3 regions of the Ensifer sp. ENS11 genome follow, and region 3 is predicted to be linked to each of the others. Evidence: predicted binding sites of a transcription regulator. Region 3 holds the regulator's gene; each other region holds the start of a gene.
The links. The regulator HrcA, encoded in region 3, represses chaperone genes, less so after heat shock. The targets are predictions, from matches to a motif close to GTTAGCACTCNCNNNNNGNGAGTGCTAAC.
Positions count from the first base shown of each region.

Region 1: IB264_RS31685 (co-chaperone GroES) is a predicted target of HrcA. The motif match lies at 1,896-1,924, and genes of this name have one in related genera.
Region 2: groES (co-chaperone GroES) is a predicted target of HrcA. The motif match lies at 1,769-1,797, and genes of this name have one in related genera.

Region 1 covers NZ_JACVAN010000029.1:63,544-66,820, forward strand. Annotated here, with positions in the region: gene IB264_RS31675 (hypothetical protein) at 1-163, shown strand, start outside; gene IB264_RS31680 (complex I NDUFA9 subunit family protein) at 174-1,118, opposite strand; partial or broken gene IB264_RS34980 (NYN domain-containing protein) at 1,659-1,865, opposite strand; gene IB264_RS31685 (co-chaperone GroES) at 1,979-2,341, shown strand; gene groL (chaperonin GroEL) at 2,341-3,277, shown strand, end outside.
Region 2 covers NZ_JACVAN010000001.1:777,839-781,115, reverse strand. Annotated here, with positions in the region: gene IB264_RS03680 (bifunctional riboflavin kinase/FAD synthetase) at 1-525, opposite strand, end outside; gene IB264_RS03675 (TIGR01459 family HAD-type hydrolase) at 539-1,387, opposite strand; gene groES (co-chaperone GroES) at 1,856-2,152, shown strand; gene groL (chaperonin GroEL) at 2,215-3,277, shown strand, end outside.
Region 3 covers NZ_JACVAN010000001.1:305,422-308,698, reverse strand. Annotated here, with positions in the region: gene IB264_RS01580 (D-arabinono-1,4-lactone oxidase) at 1-374, shown strand, start outside; gene grpE (nucleotide exchange factor GrpE) at 447-1,058, opposite strand; gene hrcA (heat-inducible transcriptional repressor HrcA) at 1,222-2,301, opposite strand; gene rph (ribonuclease PH) at 2,461-3,180, shown strand; gene IB264_RS01560 (VOC family protein) at 3,198-3,277, shown strand, end outside.

The sequences.
Region 1 (3,277 bases), on a different contig from region 3:
TGGGCGCAATCTGGTCTACGGCATCGACCTCAACCTCGTTCTTGCCATTGCGCCGCCGATCATTCCCAAGATGGCGCCGGTCACCCGCTCGCAGGCGCTGACCATTCGCAATCTCTCCTACATCGATGCGGCGGTGACGCTCGGTTTGCAACGGTTCCATTGAGGGTTCGGACTCAAGCCGCGTGCGCGAGCATGCGGACGACCTCTTCGACGCTGCGGGGTTCAATGCCCAGTTCTTCCAGGCCCGGCAGATCGCTTGCCGCGACATTGTCACGACGCATGAGATCAACTTGGTTGCGCGTGAGCGGCGCCGCGGGAAGAAACTCCGTAGCCGCCGCCAAGATGTTCCATACCGCGAATGGCACAGGTACCGGCCTGGTTCGCACCTTGAATTGAATGGCGACCTTCTGAACGAGTTCCCGATACGAATAAATGCGCGGACCGGCGCACTCGAAAATCGATGCACCCGTGGGATTCTGACCCAGAGCCAAGCGGCTCACAGCCTCCGCCACGTCCTCGACATATACCGGTTGCAGCCGAGTGCTCCCTTCGCCGAACAGCGGATAGATCGGGAGGAGGCATACCAGCCTCGCGATCGTTGTGATGAACGCATCGTCGAGGCCCGTCATGACAGCGGGACGGACGATCACCGCGCCTGGAAACGCCGCCTTCACCACGTCCTCACCGCGACCCCGCGCCCGGATGTAATTCGAACGGGAATTCGGATCCGATCCGATGCCGGAAATCTGGATGAACGTCTCGACGCCGACATCCCGCGAAGCGGTCGCCAGAGCGGCTGCGGCTTCTACATGGACACGCTCGAAGGTCTCCTTACCGCGCTCGACATAAAGGCTGACCGCATTCACAACAGCGCGAGATCCAGCCACGGCAGCGACGATCGAGGATGGAACCAGTATGTCAGCGTCGATCTGCTGAGATGGCTTCTTATCGGAGGCGTTGTCCAACGTGTTCTTTGAGGGATGACGCGAGACGGCACGTACATCGATACCCTTATCCAGAAGCCTGCGCACGATCCGCCGCCCAACGAAGCCCGTTCCGCCGAACACTGTCACAATGTTCGCGCCGGCTAAATCATTTCGACCATGTTGGTTAGCCATCGTGCTCTCTAAGGTTCTCCGACCAGCAGCGGGTCGTCAGTCGCGTTCTCCCGTTAGTAATCGGACTTGGGCGGAATGAGTGTTTCTGGTTGCGCGAATCCCGCTGGCTACCACCTTACGGCAGGGGTTCATTCCACGGCCGATTTGAGGAAACGTTTCCAATTTGCATCCGTTCCGCAACCGTCCCCAATAGAACGAATTAATGAAGGGGTCTGTCGCGACCGTTGCTATGACGCTGAGCGCGAGGGAGATGGTCTAATCGCGAGGCATCAGTGATTAATAGTGCCGAATGGTAGGCAGATGGCAAGTCGTCAATTGCCATTGGCTGAAGGGCGACGTTCTATATTATAAGCTGAAGGAGACGAATATGGCTGCCCGAGAGCCCGGATATGCTCCGCGCGGCGGACCGCAGCCAAACCGTCGATCGCATTGGTTCGCTCGTAAAAGCCCTTGAACTGGTGCCCCCCGATGTCGCCGGCGAACTCGCTCGATCCGCCAGTTCGCGCGACTAGCAGTTTGCTATCGGCTCCACGTGAAGCCCAAGGGCGTCGCGGCGTTCGGCTGCTGGAGCGGAGTGGGCGTCTGAGCCGATTCCGCACCATTTGACGCGGCGATCGGTAGGAGGTTTTCCGTGTAGATGAACCTGCGGCATGCCTGACGGAGGCTCCCCGGCGTCTTTTGCTCGCTGAAGCCGAAAACATCGGTGCCTTGCTCGCGGATCCGCGACGCCAGGCGTGTGAAGCCGGAACTGACCCCTCAAAGCCTTAACGGCTATTTCTTGGCACTCCTATCAATCGAGTGCCAAAGGTGCTATGTAAGGATTGCAGCCGCCCTATGTGCCGGCAGCAGAAAGAATCTCTATGAAAATCCGTCCACTCCATGACCGCGCCGTCATCCGGCGCGCGCAAGGCTATCTCAAATCCAAGGGCGGGATCATCATTCGCGACATTACCAAGGAAAAGCCGCAGGAAGGCGAAGTGATCGCCGTTTGTCGAGGCACCCGTAATGAAGGCGGCAAGCTGATTCCGCTCGACGTTAAGGCCGGTGATAGGATTTTGTTTGGCAAATGGTCCGGTACCGATTTCAAGATTGACGGCGAGGAACCCCTGATCGTGAACGAGCCCGACATCATGGGCGTCGTCGAAAGACCGTCGCGGCCGAGAAAGCTGCCTGACAGTCGATTTCCAACCCCGCAATCTCAAGACCGAACTGGACGAACATAATGTCTGCCAAGGAAATCAAATTCTCCACTGATGCGCGCGATCGCATGCTGCGCGGTGTCGAGTTGCTCAACAACGCCGTCAAGGTGACGCTGGGCCCCAAGGGCCGCAATGTTGTCATCGACAGGGCCTATGGCGCGCCGCGCATCACCAAGGACGGGGTCGCAGTTGCCAGGGAAATCGAGCTGGCCGACAAGTTCGAGAACATGGGCGCGCAGATGGTGCGCGAGGTGGCCTCTAAGACCAACGACCTCGCCGGTGACGGCACCACGACGGCGACTGTGCTCGCTGCCTCCATCCTGCGCGAAGGCGTCAAGCTCGTTGCCGCCGGCATGAACCCCATGGATCTCAAGCGTGGCATCGACCTTGGTGTCGCTGCTGTCGTCAAGGAAATCCAGGTGCGCGCCAAGAAGGTCGAGTCTTCGGGCGAGATCGCGCAAGTCGGAACCATTGCCGCCAATGGCGACGCGACAGTCGGCGAGATGATCGCCAAGGCGATGGACAAGGTCGGCAATGAAGGCGTCATCACCGTCGAGGAAGCCAAGACTGCCGAGACCGAGCTCGACGTTGTCGAGGGCATGCAATTCGACCGCGGCTATCTCTCGCCCTATTTCGTCACGAATGCCGAGAAGATGCGCGTGGAACTGGAGGACCCCTACATCCTCATCCACGAAAAGAAGCTTGGCAATTTGCAAGCGATGCTGCCGATACTCGAGGCGGTCGTGCAGAGCGGCAAACCGTTGCTGATCCTTTGCGAGGATGTCGAGGGGGAGGTTCTGGCGACGCTGGTCGTAAACAAGTTGCGCGGTGGCCTGAAGATCGCGGCCGTCAAGGCGCCGGGCTTCGGCGATCGCCGCAGGGCCATACTGGAAGACATTGCCGTCCTCACGGCCGGCCAGATGATCTCTGAGGATCTCGGCATCAAGCTCGAGAACGTTA
Region 2 (3,277 bases), 470 kb from region 3:
CAGCGAGCGAATGAAGCTCGAGGAGATCACCGAGGCATTCTCATCGCGGAAGGCGTCGACCAGGGTGACGCCGAAGCCGTTTTCGCCGCCCGCCGCCATCAGAAAGGCGGGACCGCCTTCGCGCCCCTTGCCGAAATGGAAATCGAACCCGGTGACCACATGCGAGGCATGCAGCCACTCCAGGAGCACCCGATGGATGAAATCGGACGCGGAAAGTTCGGAGAAGGTGCGATCGAACGGGTATTCGATGACGGCGCCAAACCCCATGCCTTCGAGGATACGGGCTTTCAGCGGTGCGGGCGTCAGCCGGAAGACCGGCGTGTCTGGCCGAAAGACCGTGCGCGGATGCGGCTCGAAGGTCAACACCAGTGCGGGAACGCCGCGTGCCGCGGCTTCTTCCAGCGCTCGCTCCAGCACGGATTGGTGGCCGCGGTGAACACCGTCGAAATTGCCGATGGCGACAACGCCGCCACGCAGACGCTCGGGCAGCGGGTCGCGGGTTTCGTTGCGATGAAAAACCGTCATCTCGATCTTCCCGTCAGGCGAGCCTGGGCATCCACCACTTCGGCGAAGCACCTTCCTTCCTCAGGAAGGCAGTAAGCTTCGCCTCGTCGGTGCGGCTTTCGTTCATGTATTCTTGCGCGTGAATACCGGCACTGATGTAAAGCAGATCGAAGCCGGCATCCTGGGCGCCCTTGACATCGGTCGGCATACCGTCGCCGACGGCGATGACACGCGACAGATCGAGTGGACCGCGAACGGCCTTGGCTTCCGTCAGCGCGGCACGGTAGATGGAGATATAGGGCTTTCCGGCGATCCGGGCTTCGCCGCCGAGCTCCTCGTAAAGCTTGGCGATGGCGCCGGCACAGGGGATCAGCCGGTGGCCGCGCTCGACCACCAGGTCCGGATTGGCGCAGATGAACGGGATCTTGCGCTTGGCAAGTCCGGTCAGCGTCGCGCGATAGTGCTCCGGCGTTTCGGTTTCATCGTCGTAGAAGCCGGCGCAGACGACGGTCTCTGCATCTTCCGACGAGACGATCTCGGTGCCGAGCCCTTCGAGCAACGGCAGATCGCGTTCGGCGCCGATGAAGAAAATCTTCTTGTCGGCTGCGGCGATCAAGGTGCGGGTCACATCGCCCGACGTGACGATGCGATCATAGGCTTCATCGGGAACGCCCAGCCCGCGGATCTGTACCTTGACGCTGGGGCTTGGCCGGGGAGAATTGGTGATGAGGACAACCGTAAGCCCTGCTGCACGCGCTTCCGCCAGGGCCTCGCAGGCCGACGCAAACGCCTGAACGCCGTTGTGGAGAACACCCCAGACGTCACAGAGCACGACGTCATAGCGCCCTGCGATTTCCCGAAAACTGTTGATCCTTGCGGCCATGCGGGCTTCCTGCAAACTCGGTTTCCGGCTTGCATGGCAAGGAAGGGCCGAGAATACAAGCCTCGCGCCTAGAAAATCGCCGCCATTCCCAAGGATTCGGCGCCCGCCCCTCCCTCATGCCGAGGAGACGGTCCACGGGACATCAGCGTCAGGGCCTGCCGACCCCGAGGCTCATGATAACAACCGGATCGGGCAGCGAGACCAGGCAAATCCTCGATATCGGATCTGCCCAAATTCCGACCGCTTCATGCAATAGGCAGGCAAACGTTCCGGCCCGGCCGCCGTTCGTTGCCTGTCATCAGCCGCCGATAATCATGTCGCCTGAAATTTTTTGAACGGCCAATCCTTGACTCGTCCCGGACCCAGCCTTATCTCGGCCTCGCTAGCACTCGACAAAAGAGAGTGCTAACACCCATCCATCGGGTCGTTGAGCGATCCGTAGTGTCATTTGATCGAGGGATTAGACTAATGGCAAGCACCAATTTCCGCCCGCTGCACGACCGCGTTGTCGTCCGCCGCGTCGAGTCTGAGGAAAAGACCAAGGGCGGCATCATCATTCCGGACACCGCTAAGGAAAAGCCGCAGGAAGGCGAAATCGTCGCTGTTGGCTCGGGCGCCCGTGACGAAAGCGGCAAGGTTGTTGCTCTCGACGTCAAGGCTGGCGACCGCGTTCTGTTCGGCAAGTGGTCGGGCACCGAAGTCAAGATCAACGGCGAAGACCTTCTCATCATGAAGGAAGCCGACATCATGGGCATCATCGGCTGATCTGCCGTCGTCCACACCTTTTCATGACAACCAATGGGCAATGAGCCCGGGAGTTTTCTCAAATGGCTGCAAAAGAAATCAAATTCGGCCGCACCGCGCGCGAAAAGATGCTGCGTGGCGTCGATATCCTCGCTGACGCCGTAAAGGTCACGCTCGGCCCGAAGGGCCGTAACGTCATCATCGACAAGTCCTTCGGCGCTCCGCGCATCACCAAGGACGGCGTATCAGTTGCCAAGGAAATCGAACTTGAAGACAAGTTCGAAAACATGGGCGCCCAGATGGTCCGCGAAGTTGCTTCGAAGACCAACGACATCGCCGGCGACGGCACCACGACTGCAACCGTTCTGGCCCAGGCGATCGTTCGCGAAGGCGCCAAGGCTGTTGCTGCCGGCATGAACCCGATGGACCTGAAGCGCGGCATCGACCTCGCTGTCACCGAAGTCGTCAAGGATCTCCAGGCCAAGGCCAAGAAGATCAACACTTCGGAAGAAGTCGCACAGGTCGGCACGATCTCGGCAAACGGCGAGCGTCAGATCGGCCTCGACATCGCAGAAGCGATGCAGAAGGTCGGCAACGAAGGCGTCATCACGGTTGAAGAAGCCAAGACCGCCGAAACCGAACTCGAAGTCGTCGAAGGCATGCAGTTCGACCGTGGCTACCTCAGCCCCTACTTCGTCACCAACCCGGAAAAGATGGTCGCTGACCTCGACGACGTCTTCGTTCTCCTCCACGAGAAGAAGCTCTCGAACCTCCAGGCCATGCTCCCGGTTCTCGAAGCTGTCGTTCAGACCGGCAAGCCGCTCCTCATCATCGCTGAAGACGTCGAAGGCGAAGCTCTTGCTACGCTCGTCGTCAACAAGCTGCGTGGCGGCCTGAAGATCGCTGCCGTCAAGGCTCCGGGCTTCGGCGATCGCCGCAAGGCCATGCTCGAAGACATCGCCATCCTGACCGGTGGTACCGTGATCTCCGAAGACCTCGGCATCAAGCTCGAAAACGTCACGCTCGACATGCTCGGCCGTGCGAAGAAGGTTTCGATCTCCAAGGAAAACACCACGATCGTCGACGGTGCTGGCCAGAAGAGCGACATCGAAGGCCGCGTTTCGCAGATCAAGGCTCAGATCGAAG
Region 3 (3,277 bases):
CCATCGCCCACGGCAAGGAGGCTGTAAAAGCTGTGCGCAAGCTGATGCTGGAAAAGCACCCGACCTGCATCTACCCGATCGAATACCGCTTCACCGCAGGCGACACCGGCTGGATCAGCCCGTTCTACGAGCAGGATTCGATCACGCTTTCCGTCTCGGGCGAGCCGGGCACGGACTATTGGGAGTATCTCAAAGACGTCGATACGATCCTGCGCCAATACGGCTCGCGGCCGCATTGGGGGAAGCTGCATTTCCTCGGCGCGGAGGACGTGACTGCGCTCTATCCACGATCCGGCGATTTCCGGGCATTACGGGCGAAAGTCGACCCGGAGGGCCGTTTCCTCAACGATCACCTGCGGCAGTTGTTCGGTTGATATGATTGCCGAAAACAAGAAACGCCGCGCATCCGAGTGGACGCGCGGCGTTGAAATGGATCAGACCGCAGCTCAGGCCGCCGGGCTGTCGCCTTCCGTAGCTGCCGCCTTCGGGCCGCCCTTGGATACGCCGACCATGGCCGGGCGCAGCACGCGGTCGCCGATGGTGTAGCCGGCCTGAACGACCTGCAGCACCGTGTTGTTCGGCACGTCGGCGTTCGGGATTTCGAACATTGCCTGGTGGAAGTTCGGGTCGAACTTCTGGCCTTCCGGCTCAAGCTTCTTCACGCCGTGACGTTCCAGCGCCGACAGCATGGCGCGCTCGGTCATCTCGACACCTTCGATGAGGGCAGTAAGGCCCGCTTCTCCGGCTTCCTTCGCTTCAGCCGGGATGGCATCGAGCGCACGGCGCAGATTGTCGGAGACGGCGAGCATGTCGCGGGCAAAACCAGCAACGGAATAGGACTTGGCATCCTTGACGTCGCGTTCGGTGCGGCGGCGCAGGTTGTCCATTTCGGCGGCGAGCCTTAGATACTTGTCGCGCAGGTCGTTGTTCTCAGCCCTTGCAAGCTCCAGCGGATCGGGCTCGGCAACCGGCGCCGCTTCCACAACCTCGGGCGTATCGTTGACTGCCTCGTCGGTCGCGGCAGCTTCGTGTCCGTGCTTGTTTGTTTCGTCGGTCATGACGTTCTCCGGTGTTCGTCTGTCTTGTCTTCCGCATTCCGACGCCCGCGCGCAACGATGGCCGCATGGCGTAAAATGCCCAGTGACTGGATTTGATGCCGATATCGAGGTTTAGGGCCGAAAAATCAAGGGTTCAATGCTGCCTGTGGCCAAAAGCGCCTGATCAGCGCGAAAGCCGCGACATCAACTGCGCGGTATAATCGACCATCGGCACGATGCGCGAATAGTTGAGCCGCGTCGGACCGATGACGCCGACGGCGCCGACGATGCGATCTTCACTGTCGCGATAGGGCGCAACGATCAGCGACGAACCGGACAATGAAAACAACTTGTTCTCCGAACCGATGAAGATCCTGACACCCGGGCCGCTCTCTGCGAGGTCAAGCAGCTCGATCAGGCTGTCCTTCTTTTCCAGGTCGTCGAAGAGCATGCGCAGGCGGTCGATATCCTCGGTTCCCTCCAGGCCCTCGAGCAGGTTGGCCCGGCCGCGAACGATCAGCCGTGCCGGCTTTTCATCGCCCTCGTTGCCCGACCAGATCGCCAGTCCACGCTCGACCAGTTCCTGGGACAGGGCATCGAGTTCGCTGCGCACGGTCTGCTTGACGGTTTCGAGCTGCGAGCGCACCTCGCCGATCGTCTGGCCGGCGAGATGGGCATTCAAGAAGTTCGCTGCTTCCGTCAGTTGCGAGCTCGTCACGCCGGCGGGAAGCTCGATGATGCGGTTTTCGACCTGGTCATGCTCGCCGACGAGCACGGCCAGCGCCTTGGTGGGCGCCAGCCGGATGAATTCGACATGCTTGAGCACCGGATCGTTCTTGGCGGTGATCACGAGGCCGGCGCCGCGCGACATGCCCGACAGCATCTGGCTTGCCTCTGCCAGCAGCGTATCGACCGGCTGGGCATGGTCGCTCAACCGCACGTGCCGATCGATCGAAGCACGATCTTCTGGGGAGAGATTGCCGACCTGCATGAAGGCGTCGACGAAGAAACGCAGGCCCGTCTGCGTCGGCAGGCGGCCGGCGCTGATGTGCGGCGAATAGATCAGCCCGAGATCTTCGAGGTCGCTCATCACATTGCGCACGGACGCCGGCGACAGCGACATCGGCAGCAACCGCGAAAGGTTGCGTGAGCCGAGAGGCTCTCCGCTGTTCAAATAGGTTTCGACGATGCGACGGAAGATTTCACCGGAACGCTCGTCCAGCGCCGCCGCGATATCGGTCACTCCGGGATTGCGCAGTACCATGTCGCTCCATGTTCGCAGGCCAATCCTGCCGCCGGAAATATAGTGATCCCCGCGCCCGATAGCAAAAGGGAAAAATCGCCCCGATCCCCGGCTGTCCACCGGTTCCCTTTGGCTGCGCCATGCTCTAGAAGGCTCACCAGATACGATAGGAGTTTGATGATGCGGCCATCCGGCAGAAAAATCGACCAAATGCGCAAGGTTTCGTTCGAGCGCAATTTCTCCAAGCACGCGGAAGGCTCCTGTCTGGTGCGATTCGGCGATACGCACGTGCTGTGCACAGCCAGCCTTGAGGAAAAGGTTCCGGCCTGGCTGCGCAACGGCGGCAAGGGTTGGGTGACGGCCGAATACGGCATGCTGCCGCGCGCCACCGGCGAGCGCATGCGTCGCGAAGCCTCGAGCGGCAAGCAGAGCGGCCGCACCCAGGAAATCCAGCGCTTGATCGGCCGGTCGCTGCGCGCCGTCGTCGATCTGCCCGCACTCGGCGAACGCCAGATCTCGATCGACTGCGACGTCATCCAGGCTGATGGCGGCACGCGCACGGCCTCGATCACCGGCGCCTGGGTGGCGCTGCATGACTGCCTGAAGTGGATGGAAGCCCGCAACATGGTGAAGGTCGAGAAGGTCCTGAAGGACCATGTCGCCGCCATATCCTGTGGCATCTTCGCCAACCAGTCGATCATCGACCTCGACTACCTCGAAGATTCCGCCGCCGAGACCGACGCGAATTTCGTCATGACCGGCACCGGCGGCATTGTCGAGATCCAGGGCACGGCCGAAGGCAAACCCTTCAGCGAAGCGGAATTCGCAAGCCTGCTCGGACTGGCAAAGACCGGCATTGCCGAGCTTGTCGCACTGCAGAAGCAGGCGATCGCCGGCTGACGAGAAGGACGGAGACGATGGCCCCGGCGCTGGATGGCATTCTTGAGACTGCGCTCTATGCGTCGGATCTCGACGCCGCCGAGGCCTTCTACAGCGG